Regions from separate parts of the Peribacillus sp. NPDC058002 genome, predicted to be linked through region 1. Evidence: riboswitches for the same ligand, from Rfam matches in the RefSeq annotation. Region 1 holds a riboswitch; the other holds the start of a gene.

Region 1 (3,428 bases):
ATCAGGTCTATGGCAATCAGAGAAATTTGCCTTTTGAAAAATATTTATATCAGGATGATGCAATCCTTGATATCGGATGCGGTACAGGAAGAACCACACTCGCACTATATAAAAAGGATTTCAAAATATAGAAGAGAAAGCGCATTTTATTTCAAAAAAAAAAAAAAAAATCCAGAGTGACATTTCACTCTGGATTTTTATATTAAGAAACTTGCTCTAATTCTTTTTTGGAAGGAGGGTTGAATTGACCTTCCCATTTTGAGATAACGATTGCCGCAAGTGAATTACCAATAACGTTTACTACTGTACGGCCCATATCAAGAATACGGTCAATACCAGCAATAAATGCTAAACCTTCAATTGGAATACCAACTGTTCCTAATGTCGCTAAAAGAACTACGAAAGATACACCAGGTACACCTGCAATCCCCTTAGATGTGATCATTAACACTAACATTAGTGTAATTTGTTCATAAGCGCTTAAATCAATTCCATACATTTGAGCGATGAAGATAGCTGCTAACGCTTGATATAATGTAGAACCATCAAGGTTAAAAGAGTATCCTGTCGGAATAACAAACGTAGCAATATGTTTCGGACATCCCGCTTTCTCCATCTTTTCCATGATTCTCGGAAGAACTGCCTCTGAACTTGCTGTCGAGAACGCAAGAATCAATTCTTCTTTTAGAAGCTTAATCAATGTAAAGATATTGAACCCTACAAATTTTGCAATAAGACCCAGAATGACAATTACAAAGAAAATCATTGTTCCGTATACAGAAAGCGCTAACTTTCCTAGCGGAATTAAAGATTCCAAACCGAACTTGGAAATGGTCACACCGATTAGTGCAAATACCCCGATAGGAGCAAATTTCATGACCATATTAGTTAAGTAGAACATTCCTTCTGCTGCACCTTGGAAGAAACGGAATACAGGTTTACCTTTTTCACCGATAGCCGCAATACTAAGTCCAAACAAAACAGAGAAGAAAATGATCGCTAGCATATCGCCTTCTACCATAGCTTTAATTGGATTGGATGGTACAATGTGAACAATTGTATCTACAAAAGATTCATGCTGCTTAGTTTCTGCTGTATCAACATAGGTAGAAATATCAGTTTGTTCTAGATTGTTCATATTTACACCAGCACCAGGCTGGATAATATTCGCGGAAACTAGACCAACAGCAATCGCTATCATTGTTACTACAACAAAGTATGATAATGATTTAGCACCAAGTTTACCTACCGCTTTCAAATCACCTACACCGGCAACTGCAACGATAAGGCTTGAAACGATGATCGGCACTACAATCATTTTAATCATTCGTAGGAAAATGTCCCCGAATGGCTGTAAAAAGTTTTGGGCCGTCTCATTACCATAAAAAATGGCACCAACGATAATCCCTAAAATTAAACCAATGAAAATTTGGCTAGCTAAACTTAATTTGAATTTCTTCATTTACTTTCCTCACCTTCCATAAAGTCTTTGATGCAAAAACATTTTTGTCTCGGTAAGGGAAACAAGATACTAATAAAAGAAAGTAATTTTTCTTTTTTTGAAAAACTCTGTCTTTACGCCGAAAAAAAAGACACTTCATGTGTCGATTTCTTATTGGCGTGAATATTCACACATGTTCCCTTAAAGACGCTGACGAGGTTAGCTGTCGGGTTAGGAATTGGAAACACAAAGCCCTTTCATTTCTGAATTCACCCCTAGCGGATAAAATCCACAAAAATGGGTCCCCCGTTCTTGGAATAAGATTAAGCGAGTTAACTTATAATAAAATATTATACTAAAAATGATAATCTGTAAATATTTATTCGCATCCATTTTAGAAAAAATCTTTAAACATGTCTGAATATTCTGTATTAATGTCTATTGTATCTATAATTACTCTTCCCGATTTTTAATCTCATGAGTTATATTAATATAATTGTTGGATAACTTAACATCACCTCTTTTGTTGAAGGAATGGTTATTTTTCCAAAAGGCCAAGTAACAGATATCTTACTTTTTCCCTAGTGGTGAATTTTTTATAAGTTGCAACTTTCACTTTTTCAAATTGAATCGGAGTAATAAAATTAGAATGGTTCTTAACTGCCACATCAGGCTTTAGCAGGATGACGTCACCTACAGACGGTCCCTTTATGATTTCTTGCTTTCCTTCTGCTTTAAGCCCTTTTGTAATGTAACGTTTATCCACATATCCTTTTTTGGTCAATTTGTAAATATAAGGCTGTTTTTGGTAATTTACCGCCTCTTCAGGAACGGAGGGTACACCGGCTTTCTCATTGGTTATTACAGTAAGATCCACTTTGGATCCCACCAACAAAGGTTCCGTTACTTCTCCTTCCGGTTCGATTAAAGCCTGAAATGGAAATCTGTTATCTTTTTTTAACGACGGCTCTTCAGCTGGATAGGAATGGATACGGCCTATCGTTCCTTTCAATGCCTTTTTTGAATCAGAGGAACTTGCTTTTATAGTCATGCCCACTTCAGCCTTTTTCATTTCTTCTTCGGAGAATTCCCCTTCAATTGCCATATTTGTAGAAACAATGGATATGATGGGATTGTTCAGGTTTTTATTGATATTTTTAACGACACCATCAGCCTCGCTCGTCGTCACGATAGCATTGGACTGCTCCTCAATTGAACTCAATTTGGCGTCAAGCATTTTCACTTTTTCATCCAAACTGTTTCTTTCCAGTTCCTGCTTGTACATTTCTTGTTCAATGTTACTTTTAATAAGATCCGTCGAGCTTGTCGTTAAATCACTACTCAAGTTTTTTTCCACCGATTCATCAATGGCCGCTATTCCAGAATCACTGGTCAGGGACCCTTGATATGACCTCAACTTGCCTATGTATTCTTCAATCCCCGCAATTTCTCCCTCAGCTGCCGTTTTTTCCGCTTCTAAATCCGCTTTTAGCGCATCAAGTTCGGTCGTCTCATACTCAAACAACGAAGAGCCAGCCGTAATCGCATCGCCTTCTTTTACAAGGAATTTCTTAAAATCATTTTTCTTGGTATCAAAATAGATATCATACTCTTCTACAGGTTTAATTACCCCATTTGTTTGAATAGTAACCGTAATAGTATCCTTTTTTACCTTTGTCCAGTTTTCAACGAAAACAGTTCGTTCCACTTTGCTTTCTTTTTTTTCAAGAAGGTATATGTTAACGGCTATTAAGACTATCGACGCAATCGAGACCGCTGCTATTTTCCATTTTCCGCTCATTCTTTTCACCCGCCTTATACAAATACGCCTACTTGGATGTATGCTAAAAAGGCTTTAACAAACCATGTGGCCAGATAGAATAGAACAATCATTAAAAGGACCAAATAATTATTCCGGTCTGAAAATTCCTTTAAATAAAAATATTGCAGAGCAATAATAAGAAATTGAAAAATGGTGATTTCGCTG
Region 2 (3,428 bases), on a different contig from region 1:
TGTTGTACCTTGTTATAACGAAGAAAGCGTATTGCAGGATACCATTTCCCAGCTTTGTGGATTGGTGAGGGGGTTAGTAGAAGAAAACGTTGTTTCTGGTCAAAGTAAAATTCTATTGGTTGACGATGGAAGTAAAGATCAAACATGGAAGATCATTTATAAGGAAACGATTAATAATGAATTTGTTCGTGGGCTAAAGCTTTCCCGGAATGCAGGACATCAAAATGCACTCCTGGCAGGATTGTTTACAGCTAAAGAAGCCTCGGATTGTGTGATTTCCATTGATGCAGATTTACAAGATGATATTCAAGTCATCCCTGAATTCATCCGGAAATTCAATGAAGGATGTGAAATTGTATACGGTGTCCGCCAAAAAAGGGACCTTGATTCATTTTTCAAACGAACATCTGCAACTGGTTTTTATAAAATGATGAACAAGATGGGGGTTAACCTTGTCTATAATCATGCGGATTTCCGGCTAATGAGTAAAAGGGCGATCGCGGAGTTGGAACGATTTGATGAAACGAATCTTTTTTTACGGGGAATCGTACCGCTTATTGGGTTTAAGACGGACTCTGTTTATTATGATCGAAAAGAAAGATTGGCTGGGGAAACGAAATATCCATTTAAGAAAATGGTTGCTTTTGCGCTTGATGGCATTACTTCCTTTTCAGTTACACCGATTCGGCTTGTATTATGGCTAGGATGTCTTTCATTTTTCATTAGCTTACTCTTTGGGTCTTACTTTTTATGGTTAAAGTTTTATGGGCAGACCGAGACTGGATGGACTTCATTAATCACCTCCATATGGTTGATCGGTGGCCTGCAGTTGATTGCTGTCGGCTTGATTGGGGAATATATCGGTAAAATCTATAATGAATCCAAACGCCGGCCTAAATATATAGTTGATCTGGACCTATTTAATCCGCTCGATTTAAAAAAACGGGAGCAACTAGACAATGAACGGAACAATATTGAAAAACTATCTAAAACACACTAACTCCTTTATTCGCTTTTTATTGGTTGGGATAGTCAATACTGCGCTTGGACTTTCCCTTATGCTTTTTCTCATGAATGTTCTTGAATTATCTTACTGGCTCTCCACCTTTATCGGTAATGGTACGGGAGCTGTAACGAGTTTTCTTTTGAACAGGACTTTTACCTTTAAAAGTGATATAGAATGGCGGAGAGGAGTTGCACGTTTCTTTTGCGTCATCCTGATCTGTTATTCCGCCGCATATTCTTTAGGCCAAGCTATTGCGGAATCAATGGAAGGATCCGTTCATTTACCCATACAACAAAATGTGGCTGTGATGATAGGAGCCATTTTTTACACAGTTCTCAACTATATTGGCCAGAAATACTTTGTCTTTAAAAAAAGCAATTTGAGGCCAATTCAAGAAGGCAGGAACTAATTAGGATGGAGCAGGAGCAGTGGGATAATGCCCCCGATTGGACGGGAATTAAAGTGGAATCGGAAAGAGGAAATCAATGCAAGTATAACGACTCAAGCTGGGGGCAGAACTGTTTCACTTCATCCTTCATACTCTTCAAGTGGCAATCATTTATTCCTTTTATGACCATCCTTTGTTCATTCACTCCTTGTTTTTTTCTTTTTGGACGTTTATTTACCTCCGTTCCTCCCTTCGAACCATGTGTTTGCATGACTTATGTAATATACGTCAAGAATAAAACCTCGCATACAAAAAAAAATTATATTTCTGTGCAAAATTTTCATTTACATTTCCATTTCACGGGAGTATGATAATCAACAGTTTCATATTTCTAAATCGCTTAAACCTTATGGTGCGGGGGACCCGGTATTGGGATTGTTACTACAATCCAAGGGGTGAATCCTTTCAAGGTAGGGCTACTCTTAGGTCCGAATCCGACAGCTAACCTCGTAAGCGTTATATGAGAAGGAAGGTGGAGCTTGTTAGACAAAAAAATTGATGTCTACAGGTCTATTTAGTTATGACTTGTAGGCATTTTTCCATTTCTTCTTGTATTTTGATACAGCTGGGTAACTTAAATTTAATATGGTGGTGAATACTTGATGTTATCTTCTATAAAGAGATTTTTGATTGGGAGACCTTTAAAATCAAATGCACTTGGTGAACAAAAGCTGAACAAAACAAAGGCTTTGGCGATATTATCTTCTGATGCTTTGTCTTCTGTTGCTTATGGACCTGAGCAAATATTGATCGTTCTGATCACTGTCGGTGCTGCAGCATTTTGGTATTCCCTCCCTATCGCAATCGGAGTATTGATCCTGTTAACCGCCTTGATCTTGTCCTATAGACAGATCATTTTCGCTTATCCGCATGGCGGGGGGGCATATGTGGTTTCAAAAAACAATTTGGGAGTCAATCCAGGGCTGATAGCTGGAGGATCCTTATTGGTGGATTATATATTAACTGTGGCTGTTAGTGTTTCTGCAGGTACGGATGCAATCACGTCCGCTTTTCCCGGCCTGCATTCATATAATGTCATCATAGCCATCATTTTCGTCATTCTGCTTACAATCCTGAACTTGCGGGGGGTTACGGAGTCGGCCTCTGTTTTGGCTTATCCGGTGTACCTATTCGTTTTAGCATTGTTCATCTTGATTGGTGTCGGGATTTACAAGATTTTTACAGGTGAAGTTTCACCTGAATTGCACACGCCCGTCGGGACTCCGGTAGCGGGCATCAGTTTATTCATACTGCTAAGAGCATTTGCGTCAGGAAGCTCCGCATTGACAGGAGTCGAAGCTATTTCCAATGCAATCCCGAACTTTAAAGATCCGGCTCCGAATAATGCGGCGAAAACTTTAATAGCGATGGGTTCCTTATTAGCTGTATTATTTTCGGGAATCGTATTCTTAGCCTATTATTTAAGTATCGTCCCGAGCGCAGAGGTAACGGTCGTCTCCCAGGTTGCTGAAGAGATCTTTGGACGGAATTTCATGTATTTCTTCATTCAAGGTACGACTGCCTTGATCTTGATACTTGCGGCCAATACTGGCTATTCGGCCTTCCCTCTGCTTGCAGTAAATCTAGCGAAGGATAAATTCATACCGAGGGCGTTTACGATCAGAGGGGACCGATTAGGGTATTCCAATGGAATAATCATACTGGGACTTGCCTCGATCATCTTAATAGTCTCATTTGAAGGACATACAGAAAATCTCATTCCGCTTTATGCTGTAGGGGTATTCATTCCATTTACTCTGTCCCAGAGCGGTATGATTGTTAAATGGATCCGCGAAAAGCCAAAAGGCTGGATGTTGAAATTAACCATTAATTCAATTGGTGCCATTATTAGCTTTATCGTCACGATGATATTCTTCTTGACCAAGTTTACTCAGGTTTGGCCTGTTTTGATTTTTATACCTATTATCCTGTTAATTTTTCATCGAATCAGAAAGCATTATGAAGCAGTTGGTG

What was found. Region 1 has a riboswitch for cyclic di-AMP ahead of ACFVSH_RS09795 (cation:dicarboxylate symporter family transporter). Riboswitches for the same ligand answer to the same signal wherever they lie in the genome.
Region 2: another riboswitch for cyclic di-AMP. It lies ahead of ACFVSH_RS07210 (APC family permease); the one in region 1 lies ahead of ACFVSH_RS09795 (cation:dicarboxylate symporter family transporter).

What each region holds. Positions count from the first base shown of each region.
Region 1 covers NZ_JBHVQU010000038.1:6,266-9,693, reverse strand. Annotated here, with positions in the region: gene ACFVSH_RS09795 (cation:dicarboxylate symporter family transporter) at 203-1,462, opposite strand; cyclic di-AMP (ydaO/yuaA leader) riboswitch at 1,635-1,781, opposite strand; gene ACFVSH_RS09790 (efflux RND transporter periplasmic adaptor subunit) at 1,980-3,242, opposite strand; gene ACFVSH_RS09785 (hypothetical protein) at 3,257-3,428, opposite strand, start outside.
Region 2 covers NZ_JBHVQU010000023.1:36,726-40,153, reverse strand. Annotated here, with positions in the region: gene ACFVSH_RS07220 (glycosyltransferase family 2 protein) at 1-1,000, shown strand, start outside; gene ACFVSH_RS07215 (GtrA family protein) at 960-1,415, shown strand; cyclic di-AMP (ydaO/yuaA leader) riboswitch at 1,782-1,926, shown strand; gene ACFVSH_RS07210 (APC family permease) at 2,057-3,428, shown strand, end outside.